2 regions of the Caballeronia sp. 11_S32 genome follow, and region 1 is predicted to be linked to the other one. Evidence: predicted binding sites of a transcription regulator. Region 1 holds the regulator's gene; the other holds the start of a gene.
The links. The regulator FliA, encoded in region 1, starts transcription of late flagellar genes. The targets are predictions, from matches to a motif close to CTAAAGTTTNNNNNNNNNNNGCCGNTA.

Region 1 (7,618 bases):
CGCCAGATATCCAAGCCCAATACGATGTCCGCAGGTCTCAACGCCGCGCAAAGCGAAGCCGTGCGCTATCTCGACGGTCCCTGTCTCGTGCTCGCCGGCGCGGGCAGCGGCAAGACGCGCGTGATCACGCAGAAGATCGCGCATCTGATCGAAGGACGCGGCTTCGAGCCGAAGCACATCGCCGCGCTCACCTTCACGAACAAGGCCGCGCTCGAAATGCGCGAGCGCACCGGGAAACTGCTCGAAGGCAAGACGCTCACGACGCCCGGCAAGGAAGGCCGCAAGATTCCCGTCAATCAGTTGACGATCTGCACATTCCATTCGCTCGGCGTGCAGATCATGCGGCAGGAAGCGGAGCACGTCGGACTGAAGCCGCAGTTCTCCATCATGGATTCGGACGACTGCTTCGGCATGGTTCAGGAGCAGCTCGGCACGACCGACAAGGGTTTGATCCGCAAGATCCAGTCGATCATTTCGCTGTGGAAGAACGCGATGGTGTCGCCCGATCAGGCCTCCGTGCTCGCGAGCAACGAGGACGAGCATCAGGCGGCGATCGTCTATCGCAGCTATGCGGCCACGCTGCACGCGTATCAGGCGCTCGATTTCGACGATCTGATCCTGCGCCCCGCGCAGCTTTTCGCGGAGAACGAGCAGATTCGCGAGAAGTGGCAGAACCGCCTGCGTTATCTGCTGATCGACGAATATCAGGACACGAACGCGTGCCAGTACGAACTGGTGAAGCTGCTGGCCGGCCCGCGCGCGGCGTTCACCGCCGTGGGCGATGACGATCAGGCGATCTACGGCTGGCGCGGCGCGACCATCGAAAACCTCGCGCAGCTCGGCAAGGATTTCCCGAAGCTGCACGTCATCAAGCTGGAGCAGAACTATCGCTCGACGGTGCGGATTCTGACGGCGGCGAACAACGTCATCGCGAACAATCCGAAGCTGTTCGAGAAAAAGCTGTGGTCCGAGCACGGCATGGGCGACACGATCACCGTCACCGGCTGCAACGACGAGGAGCACGAGGCGGAATCCGTCGTGTTCCGGCTGTCGGCGCACAAGTTCGAGCGGCGCACCCAGTTTCGCGATTACGCGATTCTTTATCGCGGCAACTTTCAGGCGCGCATCTTCGAGCAGGTTTTGCGGCGCGAGCGCATTCCGTATGTGCTGTCGGGCGGGCAGTCGTTCTTCGACAAGGCCGAGATCAAGGACCTCATCGCGTATCTGCGTCTGATTGCGAATCCCGACGACGATCCCGCGTTCATCCGCGCGATCACGACGCCGCGGCGCGGTGTCGGCAACACGACGCTCGAAGCGCTCGGCGCGTTCGCGGGCGCGGCGAAGGTGTCGCTGTTCGAGGCGGTGTTCATGGGCGGCATCGAGGCGCGGCTGTCGGCGCGGCAGGTCGAGCCGCTGCGCACGTTCTGCGAATGGATCCGTCGATTGTCGGACCGCGCCGCGCGCGATCCCGCGACCGAAGTGCTCGACGACATGATGGAAGCCATCCATTACGAGTCGTATCTCTACGACGCGTACGACGAGCGTCAGGCGCAGTCCAAGTGGCAGAACGTGCTCGAGTTCCTCGAATGGCTCAAGCGCAAGGGCACGAAACCGGAGGCCGCGCCCGGAACGGAACAGACCGGCTACGACACCGCCGACGGTTTCGCCGATGAAGGCAAGAACCTGCTCGGCCTGATCCAGACGGTCGCGCTGATGTCGATGCTCGAAGGCAAGGAGGAAGATCCGGACGCGGTGCGGCTGTCGACCGTGCACGCATCGAAGGGGCTGGAGTATCCGCACGTGTTTCTGGTGGGCGTCGAGGAAGGCATCATGCCGCATCGCGGCGGCTCGGACGACGACGCGCCCATCGACGATTCGCGCATCGAGGAAGAGCGCCGGCTGATGTATGTGGCGATCACGCGGGCGCAGCGCAGCCTGCATCTGAACTGGTGCAAGAAGCGCAAACGCGCGCGGGAGACGGTGGTGTGCGAGCCGTCGCGCTTCATCCCCGAGATGCTGCTCGACGATGCGCCGCCGCCGACGAAGGAAGAAGCGCCCTTGTCGCCGAAGGATCGCATGGCGATGCTCAAGGCGATGTTGCAGAAGAGTTGATCTCTTTGCGCTTCAAATAAGAAAACCCTGCGCCACGACGACGCAGGGTTTTTTGTTTCGGCTCGAGCGTTACTTTGCCGCGTTGACCATGTAATCGACGGCCGCCTTCACATCCGCATCCGGTGCGTTCGATCCGCCCTTCGGCGGCATCGCACCCTTGCCGTGCAACGCGTAGTTGTAGACGGTGTCCATCGGCTCCTTGAGGCGCGGCGCCCATGCGGCCTTGTCGCCGAACTTCGGCGCATTGAGCACGCCGGCCGCGTGACATGCCTGGCAGACCTGCTCGTAGAGCGCCTTGCCGGCCTGGGCTGCGTCGGCGCTTTGCGCGCCCGCTGCCGGCGCCGCCGATGCGGTTTGCGGCACGGATGCGAGCGCCGCCACGGCGGCGGCGGCCTGCGCGTTTTCGTTCGAACTCGCGCCCGCCGGGGCCGATGCGCCTCCGGCACTCGCTGCCGGCGCCGATGCGCCCGCGCTGGCCGCCGCGCCCGGCGCGGGTTGCGCGGGTTCGGCGAGCTTGCCGCCGCTGCCGTTCGCCATATAGACGACAGCGCGCGCGATTTCGAAGTCGCTGTAATCGTCGGGGCTGGTGCCGCCGCGCGCGGGCATCGCGCCCTTGCCGTTGAGCGCGTTGTGCAGGAGCGTGTCGTAACCTTCGCCGATGCGCGTGCCCCATGCGCCGGCATCGCCGAACTTGGGCGCGCCTGCGGTGCCTGCCGCGTGACAGGCCGAGCACACCGCTTTATAGACTTCCTCGCCTGTCTTGTAGACGCGCGGCGCGTTGGCGTCGCGGATATCGACCTGCGCGGCGGGCGCGATGCGCTCCTTGACCGAGGATTCGAGATCGGTGCCGGCGCCGGTGCGCGTCGCATTGTTCACGTAGACGGCCAGCAGGATGATGATGGCGACCGGGATGCCGAATCCCGCGATGACCGCGGCGATGAGTTGGCCGGGTGTCTTGATCGGGGCTCCGTGGGGTGCTTCGCTCATGCTTGTCTCGTCTCCCGTTTTTTGGTGTGAGTCGGTTCAGTGACAGCGTGACAGCTACCGCATTGCGCTTGGGCGCGCCTTGGGGAAAGGCACGGTCGATTATAGACGGAACGCTTAACTGTCGGCGCGGGGTGGCCGGCGCGGCGGAGCGGGCGTTTACCCGAATCGTGTGAGGCTTCCGGCGTCTTGTCGCGCGGGCGCGTTCGACCCCGTGCGATGGACGAAGTCATGGAAAACAGGTATCCTCTCGGATTCGCATGGGCCTTGCAGCCGACTTTCGGCGTGTGTCTTTCCCCCGCAAGCCCTTCTCCGATGCGCCCGTAGCTCAATGGATAGAGTACTGCCCTCCGAAGGCAGGGGTTGCTGGTTCGATCCCAGCCGGGCGCGCCAAGAATTCCGCTTCAACTAAATCGGCAACAACCAGCACGCGCAGTTGTGTTGTCGGACTCATCCATCCGCCGGTTCGAATAATATTCCTGTCGTTCCCCTTGGCAGTACGCCGTCCACCTATCCAGGACGCGCCGAACCCTTGGGCGTTTTCACGTCACGAGACGGGATCTGCCTACGGCAGTGCTGATAAACGGTGCTTACATCCTCAAGCGATTCCGCAGTCCGAATCAACGAATGTGGCCGTCGCGATATGACTATCCGCCTGGATCAACGATTGCCAGAAAGAGCCGAGGTCGGCGCCGCACGAAGCACCGTCCCCCACCCGAACCCCATCCCCGCCAGCCACCTGCGATAAGCCACCGCCATCCGGTCACAGCGCTGATGCAACTCCGCATCGAGATCGAGCGGCAGGCATCGAGGCCACTGCGACTCCACGATCGGCGTGTCCTGCGTCAGGATCTCCATGTTGAAGTCATAAAGCTCCTGATCGGAATGCGTCGTGTCATCCTCGTGGATGGAAACGAGCCACGCCCGCGTCTCCGTCTGCGTCACGGGCGATGCCGCCAGCATGATATGCAACGCCCCCAGGCCACCGCCCGCCATCTTCGTGAGCGTCGCAATCATCGGCCGCTTCACGCGATACACATACTCGATCATCGCGCCGCCGCCTTGCCCCGGAATGCCCGCGGGCTGCCAGTATCGGCACTGCCGCGCCTCCAGCCCTCCATCGGTCACAAGGACTTCATAGTCAGGCACTTCCGTATGCGCGTCTTCGCCGAGAATGCCCTCGTGCACGAACGAAAAGTGCGCCATGTCCAGAAAATTCTCGACGACGCGCGGCGCCGATGACCTCACCATCTGCGGCGCGAGATTGATGCGCCGGCCGCCGGGAATCGCGGCTTCGGGAAAAAAATCGAGCGCATGAGCAGGCTCGCCGAAGCACATCCAGATAACGCCGTACTTCTCCTCGCTGACGTACGTCGTCGTGCAGACACGCTTCGATGGACGCAGCGACGGATTCGACGGAATCCGCAAACACTGTCCCTCGATGTCATAACGCCATCCGTGATACGGACACACGATCTGATCGCGCATCACGTGCCCGAGCGACAACTGCGCGCCCCGATGCGGACAGTAATCGCGCCACACGTGCGCCGCGCCGACGCTGTCGCGCCACACGACGATCCGCTCATCGGCGACGATGAACCCGCGCGCCCCGCCCTCCGGCACGTCGTCGCTATTACAGACCGGCAGCCATTCGGCCGTTAATGAGGCTGAGGAAGATTCGTCGCGCATCACGGTGAATCGGAAAAAGTCGTTCGAAAGCCGTTCTTACACGAAACACAGCGTCTTCGCAAAACGTTGCAAAATAGCGGATCGCTCGCTCGGTGCAATTCGATGCCACTCCATCCCACCGATGCCATGCGACGGGGCCGCAGTACATAACAGCAAGATAAAAGAAAGAAATCACCATCCAGGGGTTCAGTATGGAGCAGGCGCATCAACCGGCACGCCGGGCTTATGCCTTCGCATGGTCCGAGCACCGGAATCCCGAACGCGAGCAGGCCACGCTGCGGGTCTGGATGGGTGCGGCGGTTCTTCTGGCATACGGCATCTACGCGTGGCTCCATCCGTCGCACGATGCATCGATGGTCATGCGCATTGTCGCGCTGTACGTGTCTTATGGCGCCGTCACGCTCTTGATCGTCAGCCGCATGCGCTCGCCTTCGGTGAAGCGTCTCACGGCGACGACCATCGCCGATCAGACGCTGCTCGGGCTCGCGCTCGCCGCGGGCGGCGCCATCGGGCTGCCGCTCATCTGGGTGATGTTCTGGTTTCTGATCGGCTCGGGATGCCGCTATGGCAAGCGCACGCTCGCCGTTTCATGCGCGACGGCGCTCGTCATCGTCGTGGCGCTCGCGCTCTGGCAGCCGTGGTGGCATGCGAATATCCCCGCCGCTATCGGGCTGGGCCTGAGCGTGCTGGGCGCATCGGTGTATCTGAGCGTGCTCGTCGACCGGCTCGGCAACGCGAATCGGGATCTCGCGCGTCAGGCATCGACCGATCCGCTCACCGGCCTGTCGAACCGTTATGCGCTGGAGCAGATCGTCGATCGCGCGATGTCCGCGCCCGAAGCCGATGGCGACAGCGCCACCGCGCTCCTCCTCATCGATCTCGACGGCTTCAAGGAAGTGAACGACACCTACGGCCACGCCGTCGGCGACATGCTGCTGCAGGCCTTCGCGCAATCGCTCGGCAAGCGCATGCGCAAGACCGATACCATCGCGCGTCTGGGCGGCGACGAGTTCGTCGTGCTCGCGCATCAGGTGCGCGATCCCGCCGCGGTGCTCGCGATGGCCGACAGCATTCACTCGGTGCTCGCCGCGATCACCTCGGTGCAGGAGCGGCCGGTGTCGGTCTCGGCGAGCATCGGCGCATGCCTGCTTTCCAGCGCGACGGCCGCGCATCAATCCGGCATGACCGCCGTGCTACGCGCCGCCGACCGCGCGATGTATCGCGCGAAAAGTCTCGGCGAAGGCAAGACCGTGTTCGCCGAGACGCGCGACTTCGAAATGAACTAAAGCATCAAGCCTCGACGCCCGTCCACGCCTGCTCGCGCAGCTTCGCGCGAAGACGCGCCACCGCCTGGCTGTGCAACTGGCACACGCGCGATTCGCTCACTTCCATCACCGCGCCGATTTCGCGCAAGTTCAGGCCGCGTTCGTAATAGAGGCTCATCAGCAGCTTCTCGCGCTCGGGCAGCTTGTCGATGGCCTCGATCAGCGCGCCGCGCAAGCTGTCGTCGAGCAACGCCGAAAGCGGATCCGAACGGTCGACGCAATAACGGTCGAGGAACGGCTCGTCGTCGGCGGAGCGGTCGAAGTCTTCGTAGTAGATCAGCTGGCTGCCGTGCAAGTCCTGCAGCATCGACTGATACTCGGGAAGCGGCATGTTCATGTGCTCCGCGATCTCCGTCTCGCTCGCCGAGCGGCCGAGGTTCTGCTCGACCTTGTGCACCGCCGATTCCACTTCGCGCGATGTCTTGCGCATGCTGCGCGGCAGCCAGTCGTTCGCGCGCAGCTCATCCAGCATCGCGCCGCGAATGCGCTGGCTCGCGTAGGTCTCGAACTGCGCGCCTTGATCTTCCTTGTAGCGGCTCGCCGCGTCCATCAGGCCGATCATGCCGGCCTGGATGAGATCGTCGAGATCCACGCTCGCCGGCATCTTGGCGACGAGTTGAAGCCCCAGCCGGCGAACGAGCGGCGCATATTTCGTCAGCACGTCCGACTGTGAGAGTTTGCCTTGGGCGTTATACATCTTGGTCACCTATCTTGATCACATCGACGCCGTGCTGCTCATTGCATGCTCGGAAAGCCAGGCTTCCCGCACGCCGTGACCAGAGTCGCCTACCGGAATGCGCGCGTTTCTCTGGCTCTCCGTCTTCGCCGGATAAGGCGCGGGACGCATCGGCCAGTGCAGGAGCTCCGCCGCGATCGCGCGGTAGTCGCGCGCCGCGGCCGTGGCCGGGAACGCTTCGACTGCGCAGCGCGAGAGTTCCTTCGCCCGAGCGACGCGCGCATCCTCGGACACATACCCCGCCTGCACGAGCGACACGGCCAGATACCGGCTCGCGACGCCCGACAGGTTGTCGAACGCGACCGCCGCGTCGGCCGGGTTCTGCACGTGATTGATGAGCACGCGGAACTGGCCGATCGCGTGGGCGTAGTGCAGGCGCTTCATGCACGCATACGCCTCGGTGATCGCCGACGCGGCCACCCGCGTCACGACGAGAAAGTCATGCGCCTGCGCCGCGAGGGTCGACAGCGCGCCGTGGCGATCGAGCTGCGCATCGATCAACACGATGTCCGCCGGACCGTCGAGCAAGGCGCGGCACTGCGCGGCGTCGTGAACGATGCGCTCGTCGCGCGGCGCCGCGATCAGCGAGAAGCCGAACGGCGTGCGCTCGACGGTATCCGCCAGCGTGCGCCGTCCCGACATCACCGCGGCGAGCGCGCCTGCATCGGACAGGCCCAGCATGCGGCTCACCGATCCCGCGTCGCGATGCTCGTCGATCACGAGCACGTCCTTGCCGTGCACGGACAGCGCCGCGCCGAGATTCAACACCGCC
Region 2 (7,618 bases), 270 kb from region 1:
ACGGTCACTTCGTAACCCGCCGTCGTGAGCGTCGCCGAGAGGATTTGCCGCATGGCGGCGGAATCGTCGATTGCCAGAATGTGTTTGATCATGTTTGTCTCTTGCCGTGATGACGGTCGAAACGTGTCGGGTCTTGAGCGTGTTTTTTGGGGAATCTGCTCAGTGCGCGGCGGACCTGGGCGCGATGCCGGGAATCAGCTGGCCGAGCGCCGCCGATGGCGCGCCGTTCGCGTCCGTGCCGTTGTCGAGCGTGGCGCCCGGCGAGCCATCGTCGCGCAGCATCGACATTTCCGCTTTCCGGTTCAGCACGATGACGCTGATGCGCCGGTTCTCCGGATCGAGCGGGTCCTGCCTGTTCAGGTTTTGCGTCGACGCGAGGCCGAGCACGCGCAGCACCTTCGCTTCGTCCATGCCACCCGCGACGAGCTCGCGCCGTGACGCGTTCGCGCGGTCCGCCGACAGTTCCCAGTTGCTATAGCCCTTCTCGCCGCCCGCGTACTTCACGGCGTCGGTGTGTCCCTGCACGACGATGCGGTTCGGCACGTCGTTCAGGCTCTTGCCGATCTCGCGCAGGATGTCGCGCATGTATGGCTGCACGGTGTTGCTGGACAGCGCGAACATCGGGCGCTTCTGCGTATCGACGATCTCGATGCGCAAGCCCTGCTGCGTCGATTCGATACGAATCTGCTGCCTGAACTGGCGCAGCGTCGGATTGGCTTCGATCGCGGCCATCAGCTTGACTTGAAGATCGTGCAGGCGCACCTGCTCGCGCCGCTCGAGCTCGCCTTGCGCGGACTTGAGCAGCTCCTCGTCGGTGTCCGACGATGCGCGCTGCGCGAGCTGCGTGCTGCCGTTGGTCCTGCGCGCGGCGCCCGCCTCGCTGCTGGAAATATCGCGCCCGCCGCCGGTGATGATGCTGTTGTCCATGCCGACGGTCTTGCCGCCGACCATCGCGGCCTTGAGCGGCATGTTGAAGTACTCGGCGATGCCGCGCCGCTGCACCGGCGACGTCGACGAAAGCAGCCACATCAGCAGGAAGAACGCCATCATCGCGGTCATGAAGTCCGCGTAGGCGAGCTTCCACGCGCCGCCGTGATGCCCCTTCGCGCCCTTCCCGACGACGCGCTTGATGAATATCGGGCGCCCGCTTTCGTTGCTCATGGCTGTGTCTCGATCAGTGCGGAAATCACTTCGCCTTGACCCGGCGCACGTGTTCTTCCAGTTCGGAGAACGACGGGCGCTCCGTCGAGAACAGCACCTTGCGGCCGAACTCCACCGCGATCGCGGGCGCGTAGCCGTTCAGGCTCGCGAGGATCGTCACCTTGATGCACTGGAACATCTTGGTCTGCTCCGCGACGCGCTGCTCCGCGACGTTCGCGAGCGGCCCGATGAAGCCATAGGAAAGGAGAATGCCGAGGAAGGTGCCGACGAGCGCCTGCGCGATCATCTCGCCGAGAATCGCGGGCGGCTGATCGGCGGAAGCCATCGTATGCACGACGCCCATCACCGCCGCGACGATGCCGAACGCGGGCATCGCGTCGCCGACCTTCGACAGCGCGTGCGCGGGCGCCTCGCCTTCGACGTGATGCGTCTCGATCTCCTCGTCCATGAGGCTTTCGATCTCGAACGCGTTCATGTTGCCGCTGACCATGAGCCGCAGATAATCCGTCAGGAATTCCACGATATGGTGGTCCGCGAGAATCTTCGGATACTGGCTGAAGACCGGGCTCTTCGAGGGATCTTCGATATCCGCTTCGAGCGCGAGCGTGCCTTCCTTGCGCGCCTTCGCGAGCAGCACGTAGAGCAGGCCCATCAGCTCCATGTACATGCCCTTGTCGTATTTCGCGCCCTTGAAGAGCGTCGGAATGACGAGAACGGTCGCCTTGATGGTCTTGACGTTATTGCCGAGGATGAATGCACCGACGCCCGCACCCGCGATCATCAGAATTTCGACCGGCTGCACGAGCGCGCCAAGATGGCCGCCTTCGAGCGCATAACCGCCGAAGACGGACAGCAATGTCACGAGCGTTCCAACGAAAATCAGCACAGTCGAGTCCTCACGTTTCAATGCGGTAAGACCGCCGTTAAGTGGTTTACGGCAACCGGCTGAAAAACTTTGAGGTTGATTCCGCGGGGCGGCAAACGGTAAACCCCGCGTGGCGACGGGGGTGCGGCATCAGGCCGCGATGCGCGGGGCGCGCTCCGTTGCGCTTCGAGGCGCCGCCTTGCGCGTCTTGCCCGCGCGCGACGGCGGCTGGCACAAGCCGCAGACGTAGCCTGCGCGCAGGTCATACGCATGCGCGACGAAGCGCCCGCCGCAGCGCGTGCACGTGTTCGTCTGCAACATGCCGGATTCGAAGTAGCGCACGAGCGTCCACGCGCGCGTGAGGGAAAGCACGGGTTCGTCGCCGTGGAGCGCCGCGTGCTCGAGATAGAGGCGGTAGCTTTTCACGATCGCCTGGATCGTGCTTTGCGCGCCGTGGGCGCCGCCGTGCTCGTCGATGAAACGGTAGATGCCGTGAAACAGCGACGAATGGATGTTCGGCTGCCACGTCATGAACCAGTCGGTCGAGAACGGCAACATGCCCTTGGGCGGCGACGCGCCCTTCAGCTCCTTGTAGAGCTTGATGAGCCGGTCGCGCGACAGGCTCGTCTCCGCTTCGAGCAGTTGCAGGCGTGCGCCGAGCTCGATCAGCTCGATCGCCAGGGTGATCTCGCGGACTTCCGCGACTACGCTTTTCGTCGCCATTGGCGTGACGGACGTGCCTTAGCCGATCTGCTCGACGGGACTGTCCGCCAGCAGGATCGCCGCGTGGGCGTGCGCGAGCGCTGCGCTCTTGTCCTTGTCGGCGAGCGACGAAAGGATCGCGTGGTCGTCGAAACGAAAGCGGCACAGCAAGTGGCTCGACGACGCCACTTTCACCACCTGCGCGAGCGTCAGCGAGGCCAACACCTGTGCAACCTGCTCGGAAAGTCCGAGGCGGTACATCGCCGAAACGCGGTCTTCCTGCAGGAGCCGCTGCGCGAGGAGCAAGTACGAAAGATTCACCTCGCGGATTTCCGCGAGCGCGCTCGGATTGCTGGCCGTCATCTGTTTCCCCGAATCGATACGTGGCTGGTCAGGCCCGGCGGGAACGTTTGCTCGAATTCGCAAAGGACAGCGAATCCGGCCCCGCCCGTGTTGTCTGGTTTCGATTCGATTGTCGCCGATGCCCGCGGCCGCGCCTGTCGGACAAAGCTTCCGACGCAGCGACGGAGTTTCGCGAATCTTCATGTAGGAATATTTCTTACACGCCGGCACGCTTCGATTGCCGGTCGGCAATCTTGGATATCGGCAGCTATTGATCTGACTTAATGGCTTACTGAATATTTTCGGCCTTCGTCGCCCGGCTGCGGGTGTGAGCGCCGCATCCGGCCGTGGGTCCGTAAATTGCTGTGAGGGTCTCGCGGTCCGCTGCCATACGTTAAATCCGTCTACATCATCCTCTTCGGTGCAATTTCTGACTTCGTAACAGCACATGTTTCGCGCTGTAACAACGATAAGCGATTGAAAAATGAAGTGAAATGCCGCCACCGATCCCGATAATGGGCATTAAGGGATAACCCGGTCGCGATGTTTTTTCATCTCCGGGCCGATCTCGGGCGGCGTCTCACGACTACGCGGCCCGCCCGAATGGCATGTTGAACGCTCGACCGGAGCGTGACTGCACTGCCTCAACCTTCCGCCTCGACAGGCATGGGATCGAGCAAGGAGCGAAAGCGCCAGCTTCGATCGACATAGGAGAGTCACGTTATGCGAATCGCACAAATTGCACCGTTGCACGAAGCAGTTCCTCCGAAGTTTTACGGCGGCACTGAACGCGTGGTGTCGTATCTCACCGACGCGCTCGTCGACCTCGGCCACGATGTAACCTTGTTCGCAAGCGGCGATTCGCAAACCAAGGCGACGCTCGAAGCGGTGTGGCCGCGCGCGTTGCGTCTCGACCCCACCGTGCGCGATGCGCTCGCGCCGCACATGCTGCTGCTCGAAACCGTCCGCCAGCGCGCGCACGAGTTCGACGTGCTGCACTTCCACCTCGACTACATGCCGTTCCCGCTGTTCACGCAGATGGACACGCCGTTCGTGACGACGCTGCACGGCCGTCTCGACCTGCCGGAACTGCAGCCGATCTTCGACACGTTCACGAAGGCGAACGTCATCTCGATCTCGGACAACCAGCGCGGGCCGCTGCCGCAGGCGAACTGGCTGAACACCGTGTATCACGGCCTGCCGAACGAGCTGCTCGCGCCGCAACCGCACAAGAAGCCGGAATACCTGGCTTTCCTCGGCCGCATCTGTCCGGAAAAGCGCGCCGATCTCGCCATCAAGATCGCTGCGCAAAGCGGTCTGCCGCTGAAGATCGCCGCCAAGGTGGACAAGGTCGACCAGGAATACTTCAAGTCGACGATCGAGCCTCTGCTCTCGCAGGCGCATGTCGAATTCATCGGCGAGATCAACGAGGCACAGAAGCCCGAGTTTCTGTCGGGCGCGAAGGCGCTGCTCTTTCCGATCGACTGGAACGAGCCGTTCGGCCTCGTGATGATCGAAGCGATGGCCTGCGGCACGCCGGTGATCGCGTTCAACCGCGGCTCGGTGCCGGAAGTGATCGACCACGGCGTGACGGGCTTCATCTGCGAGGACGTGCAGGGTGCGGTGGGCGCGCTGCATCGTCTGGATGAACTGTCGCGCACGGAAATCCGCGCGCAGTTCGAGCGCCGCTTCAGCTCGCGGACGATGGCCCAGAACTACGTCGAGAGCTACGCCGCCATGCTCCAGGCCGCGAAGCGCCCGGTGCTGCGTCAAGTCGCGGTGGGCTAAAGCGCGCTCACGAACGCCGGATTCAAGCTGTACGGATGCCGCCCGAATATCGGGCGGCATTTTTTTTGTCCGCACGCTAAGGCTTTTGTTTGAGGACAATCCGAACTTCAGTCCGATGCCCGTGAATCAAGAGCAGATCAACCATTTTTGACAGTTCGCAGAACGGACCGCGCTTAAACTCCGCTGCGCAAGCGCGTCACGCGTTCTTGTCTCGAATCAACGGTTTATCTCTCTTTCACGAAGGCAGAATCATGCATTTGTCGAAGCGTCTCGGCGCTGAACTTTTCGGTACTTTCTGGCTCGTGCTGGGCGGCTGCGGAAGCGCCGTGCTCGCCGCGGCCTTCCCTCAACTCGGCATCGGCTTCGCCGGTGTGTCGCTGGCGTTCGGTCTCACCGTGCTGACCATGGCCTATGCCATCGGTCACGTTTCCGGCTGCCACCTCAACCCGGCCGTGAGCATCGGTCTCGCGACCGCTGGCCGCTTCCCGGTCCGCGATCTCGTGCCGTATATCGCCGCTCAGGTGATCGGCGCGACGCTCGGCGCATGGATCATCTATCTGATCGCGACGGGCAACCCCAACTTCGATTTCGCGTCGAGCAGTTTCGCCGCGAACGGCTTCGGCGAACATTCGCCGGGTCACTTCTCGATGATCGCGGGCCTGGTCTGCGAAGTCGCGATGACCTTCTTCTTCCTGTTCGTGATTCTCGGCGCCACCGATGACCGCGCGCCGAAGGGCTTCGCCCCGCTCGCGATCGGCCTGTGCCTGACACTCATCCACCTGATCTCGATTCCGGTCACCAATACGTCGGTGAATCCGGCGCGCTCGACGAGCCAGGCGTTCTTCGTAGGCGGCTGGGCGCTCGATCAACTGTGGCTGTTCTGGATTGCGCCGATCGTCGGCGCGATTATCGCGGGCCTGCTTTATCCGTCGTTGACGCGTCAGAAGTAAGCGTCGGCGGACGCATCAGCGGTAAGCAAAACGGGCGCGCCATGCGCCCGTTTTTGTTTTTGGGCAACGCCTCGCATCCGAATGATTAAAAGGGCGCGACAAATGTAATGCCGAATTACGCAGCATGCTTATGAATTGTTGCGAGACGGATTCGACGGAACACCGGCATCGCGCGTGAGGCCCGCCGGATAAGGCTTCCGGCGATCGCGCCAATCGGCACGGGCTGTCTCCATGCCTTACGCCGCCCTTGCATACCGTAACAAGTCGTCGAAGCGTGTAAGACGGCGGCCGCTTACATTGGACTCATGCGACACACGTCGCCTTAAAGGAGAAACACAATGAAGCGCATCGTCACCCAAATGCTCGTCGCGACCGGCCTCGTGATCGGTGCCGTGGGAGCGGCTCAGGCTCACAGCGATCTGCACATCGGCGTTTCTGTCGGCGCGCCTGCTTACGTGGCCCCGGCTCCGGTGTATGTGCGCCCGGCGATGCCGGCCTACGGCGCGCCGTACTATCGCCACGAAGCGCCGCGCTGGCACGGCGGCTACGGCCACGACAACGGCCGCTGGAACCGCGCGGGCTGGAACCACGGCGGCTATGGCAACAACTGGGGGCATCGCGGCTAAGCGACGCGTGCCGCCAGCGAACACCGGCGGCACGCCGCGACGGACGCTCAGTCGGGCGTCTGTCCCGGCGACGCCAGTTCGTCGCGAATGCCGAACAGCTTGCGCAACTGGTGTGCGACGCCCGCCTCGAAGTTGTTCCCGACATGCGGCACATTCGGCAGACGCTTGATGAGATCGGGATTGGCGTTGTTCATCATGAACGGATGCCCGGCGGTTTCAAGCAGGTCGATGTCGTTCATGTTGTCGCCGAACGCGACGCATTGCGCGGTTTCGAGCTCGAGCCGCTCCAGCACGAAGCGCAGCGCCCGCCCCTTCGAGACGTCCGACGTCATCACTTCCAGACAGTCCGGCAGCGAATACGTGACGTAAAGCGAGTCGCCGAACTCGCGCTCGAGATTCGCGGCGGTTTCCTTCAGATCGGCCGGCTCACCGATATACAGCACTTTTGCGATGTTCTCGCCGTCATGCTCGCGCAGATCCATCACCTCGTACTTGAAGCCCGAATCCTGGTGGAAGACCAGCAGTTCGGGCGCGTGACGATCGATGAGCCAGGCGTCGTCGGCGAAAAGATTGACGATGACGCGCTCGCTGCCCGCGAGATCCGGCTGCACCAGGCGGCGCACGGCGGCGGGATCGAGGTCGCGCGAATAGATGCGCTCGTCGCCGGGCGCATGGACGCGCGCGCCGTTCGACGTGATCAGATAGGCGTCGACGCCGAGCAGATCGCGGATGCCGGCGACGTCGCAATAATGCCGGCCCGTCGCGATGATGATGGGTACGCCGCGCGCGGCCAGCGTGCGCACGGTTTCGGCGGTGAAGGGATCGAGCTGGTGGTCGCTGTTGAGGAGCGTACCGTCGAGATCAGTGGCGATGACCGAGTACATGACTGCCTTTGTGGTGCCGCGAAGGTCGGTATTTTATCGCGCCGCGCCGCCGCTGGCCTTCGACGCGCACGCTGCGCGACGCGCCAGTTCCAGCGCGCCCGCTGCAGAATCGGCACGCGGCGCCCGCACGCGCTCGCGCAACGCGGCCGGTACGAACGGCTCGTAAGACGCCGCCAGGCCGCCGCACAGCGCAATGGGCAACGCGCCCGCGGAGTCGAGCGCTGCGACCAGCCGCTCTATTTCGAGCCCGGCGCGCTTGAGCAGGCGCGAGGCGACCGGATGGTCGTGGAACGCGAACAC

Region 2: motA (flagellar motor stator protein MotA) is a predicted target of FliA. The motif match lies at 2,094-2,120, and genes of this name have one in related genera.

What each region holds. Positions count from the first base shown of each region.
Region 1 covers NZ_JBXOWH010000003.1:314,076-321,693, forward strand. The annotation lists gene AC1Z32_RS13060 (UvrD-helicase domain-containing protein) at 25-2,112, shown strand; gene AC1Z32_RS13065 (c-type cytochrome) at 2,182-3,099, opposite strand; tRNA gene AC1Z32_RS13070 (tRNA-Arg) at 3,414-3,489, shown strand; gene AC1Z32_RS13075 (Rieske 2Fe-2S domain-containing protein) at 3,757-4,785, opposite strand; gene AC1Z32_RS13080 (diguanylate cyclase domain-containing protein) at 4,977-6,071, shown strand; gene AC1Z32_RS13085 (RNA polymerase sigma factor FliA) at 6,076-6,807, opposite strand; gene AC1Z32_RS13090 (MinD/ParA family ATP-binding protein) at 6,826-7,618, opposite strand, start outside.
Region 2 covers NZ_JBXOWH010000003.1:583,100-590,717, reverse strand. The annotation lists gene AC1Z32_RS14370 (response regulator) at 1-92, opposite strand, end outside; gene motB (flagellar motor protein MotB) at 160-1,161, opposite strand; gene motA (flagellar motor stator protein MotA) at 1,187-2,047, opposite strand; gene flhC (flagellar transcriptional regulator FlhC) at 2,177-2,749, opposite strand; gene flhD (flagellar transcriptional regulator FlhD) at 2,768-3,091, opposite strand; gene AC1Z32_RS14345 (glycosyltransferase family 4 protein) at 3,794-4,858, shown strand; gene aqpZ (aquaporin Z) at 5,110-5,808, shown strand; gene AC1Z32_RS14335 (hypothetical protein) at 6,147-6,434, shown strand; gene AC1Z32_RS14330 (Cof-type HAD-IIB family hydrolase) at 6,482-7,318, opposite strand; gene AC1Z32_RS14325 (glucosamine kinase nucleotide-binding domain-containing protein) at 7,352-7,618, opposite strand, start outside.